2 linked regions of the Thalassoglobus sp. JC818 genome follow. The main gene of each other region encodes a partner of the protein of the gene in region 2 in a complex. Links are inferred from orthologs where the notes say so. Each region holds a gene or a part of one and is shown on either strand. Other genes may lie near its edges.

What was found. Proteins that work in one complex are often made in the same cells at the same time.
Region 1: the proteins of AB1L42_RS16845 (region 2) and AB1L42_RS10810 are in contact, whole or in part, in a crystal structure (PDB 5UE9), measured with the Lactococcus lactis proteins. The link is inferred for Thalassoglobus sp. JC818 from one-to-one orthologs. Residues at the interface, in WP_025017116.1 of Lactococcus lactis: Gly25, Phe27, Phe29, Glu32, Tyr33, Lys35, Tyr36, Lys48, Phe56, Thr60, Pro61, Arg62, Val63, Ala64, Glu65, Thr66, Ala67, Ser68, Gly69, Met70, Ile74, Gln77, Pro223, Glu251, Phe274, Ala275, Pro277, Phe278; in WP_023189152.1 of Lactococcus lactis: Leu4, Gln5, Ala47, Ser48, Met49, Leu50, Leu51, Arg52, Arg53, Met95, Leu98, Arg223, Met224, Ala225, Cys226, Ile228, Gly229, Ala230, Cys231, Tyr232, Ala233, Val235, Glu236, His237, Asn243, His244, Ala245, Lys247, Glu250.

What each region holds. Positions count from the first base shown.
Region 1 is NZ_JBFEFI010000003.1:758,202-763,598, reverse strand. What follows is about bases 1,174-3,999. They hold AB1L42_RS10810 (dihydroorotate dehydrogenase electron transfer subunit), read left to right. Parts: upstream 1,174-2,028; coding sequence 2,029-2,970; downstream 2,971-3,999. Other genes in these bases: AB1L42_RS10805 (hypothetical protein), read left to right, coding at 3,215-3,999; lhgO (L-2-hydroxyglutarate oxidase), read left to right, coding at 1,174-2,003. In the rest of the region: AB1L42_RS10825 (NADH-quinone oxidoreductase subunit D), read left to right, coding at 1-155; AB1L42_RS10820 (DUF488 family protein), read left to right, coding at 310-690; more of lhgO, read left to right, coding at 795-1,173; more of AB1L42_RS10805, read left to right, coding at 4,000-5,230; AB1L42_RS10800 (class I SAM-dependent methyltransferase), read right to left, coding at 5,371-5,397.
Region 2 is NZ_JBFEFI010000006.1:206,753-212,207, reverse strand. The notes cover bases 958-3,841. They hold AB1L42_RS16845 (dihydroorotate dehydrogenase), read left to right. Parts: upstream 958-1,878; coding sequence 1,879-2,805; downstream 2,806-3,841. Other genes in these bases: trpS (tryptophan--tRNA ligase), read left to right, coding at 2,848-3,831; AB1L42_RS16850 (hypothetical protein), read right to left, coding at 1,222-1,470; AB1L42_RS16855 (alpha/beta hydrolase-fold protein), read right to left, coding at 958-1,079. Outside these bases: more of AB1L42_RS16855, read right to left, coding at 1-957; AB1L42_RS16835 (C-terminal binding protein), read right to left, coding at 3,927-4,892; AB1L42_RS16830 (GIY-YIG nuclease family protein), read right to left, coding at 4,962-5,455.

The DNA of each region.
Region 1 (5,397 bases), on a different replicon or contig from region 2:
GTGATGGACAAGCCGAACCGATGCGAGCACGTGCGAAGAGTTCTTGCTACTGCAACCTTTCGATCACCGGACCGCTGTGTGAAGGTGTCCTCCTGGCTGATATCCCTTCAATTGTCGGATCCCTCGATATCGTGATGGGTGAAATCGACCGCTAGGCCGATCTCGGGAGATGACCTCGCAACGAAGCAGGTGAGTCAAACATTCAGCAACAGCGACAAGATGCGCAGCCACTGAGCTGAACGATGTTGCTGCGAGTTGAAAGACGCTTCGGACGACACTCGGCCCTCGATGAATTCATGCGAGTGTGCGATGGGAACCACGATTCGAGTCAAACGAATCTATGACGAAGCATCCCCCGCCGACGGTTTTCGAGTTCTCGTCGATCGTCTCTGGCCCCGAGGAATTTCGAAGGCAGCTGCTCAGATCGACCTTTGGGCGAAGGATTGGACACCTTCGAACGATCTTCGGAAATGGTTCCATCAAAACCTGTCGCAGGTTGACGAGTTCGCCAAACGCTATCGAACCGAACTCCTCGAGAACATCGACGAAGTTGAGTCGACAATCAACTCATTGAAGTGCCACGATGTCGTCACACTCGTGACCAGTACCAAAGACATCGCAGCTGGTCACGCAGCCGTTTTGAAAGAGTTCCTTGTCGCAAGGTGGCCAACCCGCGACAGTAAGGGCTGATTGCCGCATTCTGTGGTTCGGATTGACGGCAATCTAGACTGTCGCGTCTGACCAGCGACTTCATCAGAATGCGTTCCCCGCCAGATCAAGAGAGAGGCCCAGCTGTGCAAAGGTGCGATGTTGCGATCATCGGAGGCGGGATTGTCGGGTTGGCGACTGCCTTTGAATTGATGCAGCGATATCCCGGAAAAAAGATTGTGATTCTGGAGAAAGAATCACAGATCGCGATGCATCAGTCTGGGCACAATTCCGGCGTATTGCATTCCGGCATCTACTACAAACCGGGAACTTATCGAGCCAGGAACTGCCGCGCCGGCAAGCTTGCCATGCAGAAGTTCTGTGACGAAGAAGGGATTCCCTACGACCTCTGCGGAAAGGTCATCGTCGCCACGAATGAGAGCGAACTCGGGCGTCTTCAGGACATCTACGAACGCGGGCTCGCCAACGGCGTGAACTGCGAGATCATTGATCGCACACGTTTGCTTGAACTCGAACCCAATGTCGCTGGAGTGCAGGCGATTCATGTTCCTGAGTCCGGAATTGTCGACTACCGACTCGTCTGCGAACGGCTCGCCAAGAAGCTGACAGAGGCGGGGCATCGCATCTGGTTGAATGCCGAAGTCACTGCGATTCGACAGGAGCCATCTCAAGTCATCGTCGACTCCACGCAAGGGGAATTGAAAGCAGATATTCTCGTGACATGCGGCGGGCTGTGGGCAGACCGATTGATCTCACTTTCGCATCAGCGACCGGAAGCTCCCATCGTTCCGTTTCGCGGCGAATACTTCTATCTCAAGCGAGAAGCCGAGCATCTCTGCCGAGGACTCATCTATCCGGTTCCCGATCCTAAATTCCCGTTTCTCGGCGTCCACTTCACCAGGATGATCCACGGGGGGGTCGAGTGTGGACCGAATGCGGTTTTCGCATTCGCCAGGGACGGCTATCAAAAGACCGATGTCCGGTTCCGAGACCTCTCGCAGTCACTCTCACATGTCGGATTTCTCAAACTTGCAGCCCGAAACTGGAAAGCAGGGTTGGACGAAATGTGGCGATCGTGGAACAAATCTGCATTCGTCACCGCGCTTCAAAAACTGATTCCCGACATCAAAAAAGAACACCTGATCGCAGCTCCCGCCGGAGTCCGAGCTCAGGCCCTCGGTCGCGACGGAATGCTGATCGATGACTTCCTGTTTCAGGAGTCAGATCGCATCGTGCATGTTGGAAATGCTCCTTCTCCGGCAGCGACCTCCTCTTTGAATATCGGTAAACTGATCGTCGACAAACTCAGCTCAAAAAGTGCCTTCTCAAACTGACGTCTCGGGCCAGAGAGAACAATCCATGAACCGTGAATATTCCAATCCCGAATCTCAGTCTTGCGAGCCAGTCGCGCTCCCCGGCCAAAACGACTATGCGAAGCAACACACAGCAAAAATTTTGTCTCAGCGAGTCCTCGCCGACAAGACGTTCGCGATTCGTGTTGATGCGAGCGAGTTGGCCCAGACAATCACGCCAGGACAGTTCTTCATGATCCGGCCCGAGCAAGGAACGGACCCGCTGCTCGGCCGCCCATTTGCGCTGTACGACACAATTGTCGACGAGCAGGGATCGCCCGTCGCTCTTGAGTTCGCCTATCACGTCGTTGGGAAAATGACCAACCTGATGAGCGAATGGGAAAGCGAAGAAAACGTCGTCATCTGGGGACCGCTGGGCAATGGGTTTCCGTTCTACGAAGGAAATCACCTCATGTGTGTCGGAGGAGGAATCGGTTACACCCCGTTTCTCGCTGTGACGAGGGAGACGCTCGGAAAACGGACGTATGGAGAACTCCAAGAGAGTTCACGCGGGTCACTTGCCTCGACAAATTCAGAACGCCGAGTAACTCTCTGTTATGGAGCCCAAAGTCAGCGCTATCTCGCCGATCTGTCTGACTTCGACGACTTTGAGAGTTCAAGATTTCGCATTCAAACATCAACCGACGATGGATCGGCCGGGCATCACGGATTTGTCACCGAACTCGTTGCTCGGAACCTCTCAGCACAAGGTGATGATCGCCCCGACGGCGTTTACTGCTGCGGACCAGAGCGAATGATGGCAGCTGTTGCGAGCATTTGTCTGGCAGAAAATGTTCCCTGCTGGCTCTCCCTCGAAACTCCTATGGCTTGCGGCTTCGGTGCCTGTTTCAGCTGTGTGACAAAAGTCGTCACCGATGACGGCTGGGACTACCGTCGGACTTGTATCGAAGGGCCAGTCTTTCGAGCAGAGAGTCTAGCTCTCCAGTAACGCTGATTACTCGCGTTAGATGAGTCATACAAGTTCATTCGATCGTGCGGATTCATTCGCGGCGGTGGTTGAATCGCTGCAAACCGTCCAACATGAATTCGATCGCCGATGCGATTAGGGTTCTCCCTAAGTCCGGCGAGTGTTGTATTTAGTCGACACGTTCCCTCACACCTTGTTCTATAGTCAACCTAATTCTCACCCTTCCATTCTTCCGTTGACTCAATGTGAGAGAAAGTTTTCTTCAATGAATACGGCTTCCAACTACATTGCCGCAATGATCATGGTGATCACAGGAATATTCCTGACGATGCCAGGAGAACTTGAAGCGAAAAGCGACTGGCTGAAAGGAACTGTTCAGACTGGAGGAACGAAGCATTCAAAACCGAACTCCAAAGTCCGTGTCACGCTCTATGAAGCTACCGAAGGACGACCAAATGTCGTCGGACAAACGACTTCGAAGAAAAACGGCGACTTCAAACTGAAGGCACGGAAAGATAAGACCGACAGCATTTTCTTTGTCACAGCGGAAGTCGGATACGGCGACGAGTATGTGGCCATCCTTGGTCATCGACTTCCTTCAGATGTGACAATTAACGAACTGACGACCGTCGCAGCTGCCTATTCGATGGCTCAGTTTTATCGAACCGGAGAAATCTCGGGCAACGCATTCTCATTGCGAATCGCTGCGATGATGGCGGAGAACATCGCCTCATCCAGAAGCGGACGGACGTCTTCCGTTCTCCAGAAGTCACCCAATGCTGATCAAACGAACTCCATTCGAACAGTTCGATCTCTCGCCAACCTGCTCGTGGCCACAACTAACAATTATCTGATTCGATCGACTCTGCTGTATTTAACAGAGACCGATCGCGGAGAACGGCCTCGCAATACAGTGGTTGCTTTGGCCAACCTGGCTCGTGATCCCAGCTGGAATGCTTCATTGATCTACTGGCTGACAAAAGCCAAGCGAGTGTATACGCCAGTCCTGCATCGCGAGCCGGATTCCTGGGTTGTCACTGTAAAGGTCAATGACTCCGGTGACGACGCATTTCTTCTCGGTGGTCCGGCAAACGTCGCGTTCGACTCACGCGGATATGTCTGGGTCGCAAACAACGTTGTTCAGGGAACTCCCAATTCCGCCCGGAACATCATGGTACTGCAGCCAAACGGAAAACCTGCCAAGGGTGGTGATGGACTTCCCGGTTCACCGATCACCGGCGGAGGAATTCTCGGAGTTGGTTGGGGAATCACCATCGGACCGGATGACCATGTTTGGGTCGGGAACTTCGGATGGGGTGATCTTCTGCCGACGGCCGACCGAACAGATGATGACGCGAACGGAAGCACCTCTCTGATTTCACCAGCAGGCATTCCACTCTCCATTCCAATCGGATTCTTTGGCGGAACCTATCGCGTTCAGGCAATCAAGGTCGACGATTCAGGAAACGTCTGGTCGGCCAGTTTCGGCAACAACACTGTTGTGATGTATCCAGGTGGAAATCCGGAACAGGCTGTTCAGGTTGATTTCCACGCAGGCGCTGCTCCATTCGGATTGGCTGTGGCACCAGACGGAGCAGTTTGGGTGACGAACTCAGGGGGATTGTCAGGCAGACAACAGAGCAGCGTCGCGAAGATCGTTCTGGATAACAACGGCGATCCGATCGTCGAGTTCACTCACGATGTGGGCCATACACTGAAAGTCATCGACGTCGACTCAATGGGGAATGCGTGGTTCGCTTCTCAGGAAAACCACACCGTTTACGCATACGCACCTGATGGAACTCAAATTGGTGCCTACACTGGCGGCGGAATCTTTGGTCCGTGGGGACTTACTGTCGACGGTGAAGACAACATCTGGGTTTCGAATTTTGGACCACTCGGATTTGACAGCGTGCTGACACAGGGACGATTGTCCAAACTCGCCGGAGCCAATCCTGCCACGCGTCCTGTGAATGCAGCCATGGGTGATCCGATTTCCCCGTCGACGGGTTACACCGTTCACTCAGCAGGTGAAGAAGTTTTGCTGCATGATGGAACTCCGCTCAACGGCCCGGACAGCAATCTTCCGAGCTACGTTCCCATGATGCGGCAGACGAGTGTTCAGATTGACCAAGCTGGCAACGTCTGGACCGTCAACAACTGGAAACCGAAGTTTGCGACCGACGTCCTGGGATTCGATTCCGGAATTATTGATACGGACGGAAACCCTGGTGGCGACGGCCTGATTATCTTCGTTGGTTTGGCCCCACCGCCGAAATAAGCCCGCCAACTCGACTGCTTATCGCCATCGCATGTCGTCGGTCAAAGTGACCTGTCGACATGCGATGGTTTCGTTTGGGGACACATGTCTTGCACACAGTCCTCTCGCAAACATCTTTAAAGCGGATTTGTTGATGTGCTTCAGGATTCGCCAGTTGGCATTTTGGC
Region 2 (5,455 bases):
AGGTTGACCTGAAATTCGCTGGTCGTTGCGGATTCGTTGCCGAAACGGAGATGTGCTTTTTCGATCGTCAGAAGCAATGGAGAAAGGTCGAAGTCCGCGCGAAATCGACCTCCTGAAATCGCATGCAATTGGCACTTTTCGAGATGACCATCGAAGCGGATGTTCGAAAACAAGACATGGACGGTTCCTGAGGACGATGTGAATTCTCGTTCAATGTCAGGCAGGTCGCCTTGAAGTGCCGAACGTGGAAGGAACTCAGAAATCCCGTCAGAGATGCTGGCCAGTGCTTCATTCCCGAGGCGCAAGGCAAGCTTGTCCGCGAGGGTCACCTGAGTCATCAGCGACTGTCGGTAGAAGTTCGCCATGATCGGCAACTTGGCCGTTTCCGCCGTGCTCTCCAGCTTGACGACCTTGTCAGCTGAAGGATTCGTCAACCAGTTCAAGACGTCGGGATTTGCGAATGCAATTCTCCAGACATCGTGTCCAGCATTTTCGACGACGCTCAGTTCTGCATTTCCGCCTGCTTCGGAAAGTTTGCGAACGAGTTCAGCTGAGCGGTCTGACGGGATGAGCTCGTCATTCGATCCGTGAATCGCCCAGACTGGGATTTTTGAATTCGCGAGTGATTCCAGTTTGAGCCCCTTTTCAATCTCGCCGCCAGAGAGTGCCATGACTCCCTGCCAAAGTTCAGGCGAGGCTGCTGCGAGGCTCCATGCTCCATAGCCTCCCATTGACCAGCCACAGAGAGTTCGTCGAGACGGATCGATCGAGTACTCGGACTCGACCTGCATCAAGATCTTCAACGCTCTGTCTGTATCAGGCGAATTGGCCAGCCAAGCTGTCAGATGCCGTGAGCGTTCGCTTTCACACTGAGGGAACACTGCAATGAACGGAAGGTTAGGCTGTTGCTCTAAAGCGACTCCCAACCCGACTGAAAGGGGTTGGTAACCATCCGTTCCTTTTTCGCCTGCTCCGTGCAGAAAGAGCACCACTGGCCAGTTTTTGTCCGGCGAGTAGTCTGCTGGGAGATAGATTCCGTAGCGATGGTCGCCGGATTCGTCGTGAAATTCTTTGACCAAGAATCCACTCGGGAGTTCGACCGTTGACGAAGGAGGTGATACAGAGCACCGAGCAGAGCTGAGGAAAGCCAAGACAAGACCGACTGCAACTGCGCTCAGCAGTTGCAGATCACAGATTTCCCGCAGCTTGCCCATGAGTGAATCACTCCGCAGCGAGATTCTGTTCGTACAATCGTGCGATGTCTTCTTCAGTGACGGTGATGATCCGCGTGAATCCGGTGTGGGCTCGCTCGTAGGAGATTTTCGACGCGAGCTGCGGCTGCGATTGAATGGCTTCGGCGATCACATTTCTTTCTTCCGGAGTCAGCCCGCTGATCGCATCGTCCCAGAGAGTCTGAGTTTCGATGACAAGAGATTCCAGTCGAGGATCGAATTTGTTGTAACCAGCCATGTTTCTTTCGCGATGTGGATTTTTGAGAGCACAACACTGAGTTCTTACTGTAGCGGTCGAAGAATGGTGTGTCGATTGACGAGGCTGTTGTTGGACCGAATCGAGTCGCATTTTCGAGAGTGGTAACGGTTCCGAGAAGAAGTGCGTGGCAGGAGTGCGAAATCCTCGATGATTCGATACTTTGACGAGCTCAGAGACCTCCTCATTCTGTTCTTGTTTCACAGTCGATCGTCCTGAGGCGATTCCAGTTGCTCGGCTTTCGCGGTTTCGAAATTCGGTCGATTGCTGGGATGCGCGTTTAGTAGATGAGACGGCACAAGGTGTTGTGAAGATTAGAGTTGAGTGAGGTTGTCTCGGTGCGGAAGAGCTGGTTAACGAATTGACATCGCTACGGAAGACCAATCGCTGATGGCGGATCTGCAAGTCACGTTGAATCGATTAAAACTCCGAAATCCCATCCTCGTGGCATCGGGAACCTTCGGGTATGCGCGCGAGATGGCGGCGTTCGTTAATTTTTCAGAACTCGGAGGCATCGTTCCCAAAACGGTGACTGGAGAGCCTCGCATCGGGAATCCCCCGCCACGGACAGTCGAAACGTCTTCTGGAATGCTTAATTCGATCGGTCTCGATAACGACGGGATCGACGTATTCGTCAACAAGCACGTCCCTTATTTGACTGAGCTTGATACTGCTTTGATCGCGAACGTGGCTGGGCGAACGGTCGACGATTTTGCGATGCTGGCTGAGCGGCTGGCTGGTGTCGCGGGGATTGCAGCTGTCGAACTGAACATTTCGTGTCCGAATGTGTCTGGAGGAGTGGATTTCGGAACGAATCCGGACTCTGCGAAGCAGGTGGTTGAAGCAGTCCGCAACGCGTGTTCGTTTCCTGTCATTGCCAAGTTAACTCCGAACGTTACCGACATCACTGCGGTCGCTGCGGGAGTTGCAGAAGGAGGCGCGGACGCGGTTTCCTGTGTGAACACCTTCCAGGGCATGGCAATCGACTGGCGGAGACGGAAAGCGGTTCTTGGCAACGTGCTGGGTGGTTTGAGCGGACCGGCGATCAAGCCACTGGCCTTGCGTTGCGTTTATCAGATTGCCAAATCGGTCGATATTCCGATCATCGGGATCGGGGGAATTTCGACCATTGATGATGTTTTGGAATTCCTCGTTGCCGGGGCGACCGCCGTTCAAATCGGAACAGCGAACTTTTACAATCCTGCGGTCTCTGGATCGATGGCGACGCTGCTCAACCAGCAACTCGATGCTGACGGGATTCGGTCAGTCGCCGAGATCGTCGGTTCCATTCATCAGAAAACCCAGCAGTCTTGCTGATTGAGACGCGTTCGAGTTCCTTAACCAGATATTGTTGTGACTATGCGAGTTCTATCCGGTATCCAGCCCACTGGTCGATTTCATCTAGGAAACTACTTCGGCGCCATTCGGCAATACATCGCATTGCAGAACAATGAGCAGGCTTTCTATTTCATCGCGGATCTTCACGCGCTGACGACCGTGCGAAACCCGGAAGACTTTCGGGCGAACGTTCGTGATGCTGCCCTCGATTTGCTGGCTCTTGGGCTTCAGCCAGATCAAGCGACGCTCTTTCGACAGTCAGACGTTCCTGAGGTGACCGAACTGACCTGGCTGTTGATGACGGTGACTCAGATGAGCCTTCTCGAGAAGTGCCATGCGTACAAAGACAAAATCGCGAAGGGGCTGCCAGCGGATGCAGGTTTGTTCACATATCCCGTGTTGATGGCTGCGGACATTCTGGCTTACGACAGTGATCTCGTACCGGTCGGGCAGGATCAAATTCAGCATGTCGAAGTGACACGGGATCTCGCTCAGCGCTTCAATCACATTTACGACACTGAAGTCTTCGTGCTGCCGAAGTCTCACGTTCTTGAAAGCACTGCCAAGGTTCCAGGAACCGACGGCGAGAAGATGTCCAAGAGTTACAACAATACGATTGGTCTCTTCGAGCCACCAAAGAAGCTTCGTAAGAAGTTCATGTCAGTGAAAACTGACTCCACTCCAGTCGAGGAACCGAAAAATCCTGACACCTGTGCTGTCTTCGGCCTCTACAAACTCTTTGCGGATGAGTCTGAACAGAAGGCGCTCGCCGATCGCTACCGGGCCGGCGGAATGGGATACGGAGAAGCGAAGCAGGCTCTCTATGAAAAGACCATGGAGCACTTTGCCGAAGCTCGTTCTCGACGTGAAGAACTGGAAGCCAACCCGGACGAAGTTGAAGACATTCTTCGCGCAGGTGCAGCGAAAGCTCGAGCTAAAGCACAGGAAGTCCTCTCGCGAGCACGGGAAGCCTGTGGAATATCAGCACGCCATGCCAACTATTGAGCGGTCTTATTGAGTTCGTCTTCTGCAATGGCACGAAGGCCAATGCATCTCAGGAGAATAGATTTCAGTCAGCATCGCAGAACGGTCAGAATGATCTAGCTGCCGATTGGAACTGCGTTGACGATGTTTTCCGGCTGCTCGCCGCGAACCATGGCAACGATCTGATGGGCGACACGTTCGCGAAGTTCGATCAACGCTTCTTCGGAAACAAAGGCTGCGTGCGGTGTCGCGACGACATCCTCTCGTTGATACAGCTCGTCAGTAATGTCTGGAGGTTCCGGCGAGAAGACATCGAGCCCCGCTCCCGACAACTTGCCTGACTTCAGTCCCTGCAACAAAGCTTCAGGATCAACAAGCCCGCCGCGCGACGTATTGATGAGGACAGCTCCGGGCTTCATTGCTGAGATGGCCTGACTGTCGATGATGTTCTGCGTGTCGTCTTTGAGTGGCACGTGGAGGCTGATGTACTCCGACGTCGCCAGTACCTCTTCGAGGCTGACCATCGTGCAACCGGTGCCGTAGTCGTTCCCGGATGGAGTGTACGCGACGACTTCGAGCCCGAAGCTCTCCGCTCGAGCTCGAACCGCTTGACCGATCCGGCCGAATCCAATCAATCCGAGACGTCGGCCAGCAAGCCGTTTCATCGGAGGTCCGGATGCGAGATCGTACTCACCTCGTTTTGTTCGCAGATGAAAGAACGCCGCGTTTCTTTCAATCGCGAGCAGTAGTGCCAGCGTGTGGTCCGCGACTTCAGGGATGCAATAGTCGGGAATGTTCGTGACCGTAATCCCTTGAGACGTTGCAAAGTCGACATCGATGTTGTCGAGACCGATTCCCATCCGGCAAATGAGACGACAATCCGATGCGGATTCAATCACGGTTTTCGTCACTTGTCCCCAGCAGGTTGCGATGGCGATGACGTCTTCAGCAAGGTTTGCGAGGGTTTCTTCAGAGTCATCCGGAGCGTCGACGATTTCGAGTGACTCTTCCGACAGGATCTTGGACTCGATGTCGAGCTCAGTCCACGGGTGATCTGTGATCAGAACTTTTCTGGAGGCCATCGCGTTCGTTGTCCTTTTCCTGAGCCACCTGAACCGGGCAATCTCAAACTCGGTTGGCCGTCTCTTCAATCAACCGGCACGGCGACGTTTGATCAGGCGGAGTGCGGCGGAATAACTCAATCGTGATGTTTTCTCGTTCGGGAACTGGCGAAACCATCGAAACAGGATGCGAGCGGTTTCAAAGTCTCCCGGACGCAATTGTTCGTTCGATCTTGTCGGTTTTGAATGGCGGGCTTTCAAAGAATTCAGTGGGTTCAAGATTCCCAATGCCTGATCGACCGTATTCGGCTCGTCAATCAACTGGTGAATCACACCTCGTGAGACGACCAACCACTGCGGGTGTTGATTAACCTGAGAATTGAATCGGTAGACAAAATTGGCTCGATTGGTCCAGTCGTGGAATCTTCGCAATCGATCATTCAAGTATAGAAACGCTTTCAGGCGGTCTCGAAGTCGAGCAGCGGTCTCGAAGTTTTTACCACCGGCAGCTTCGCGCATTTGAGTTTCGACCTCAGCCACCACGTCTTGAGCGGACCCGTTTAGAAACGACCGTGCCCGGGAAA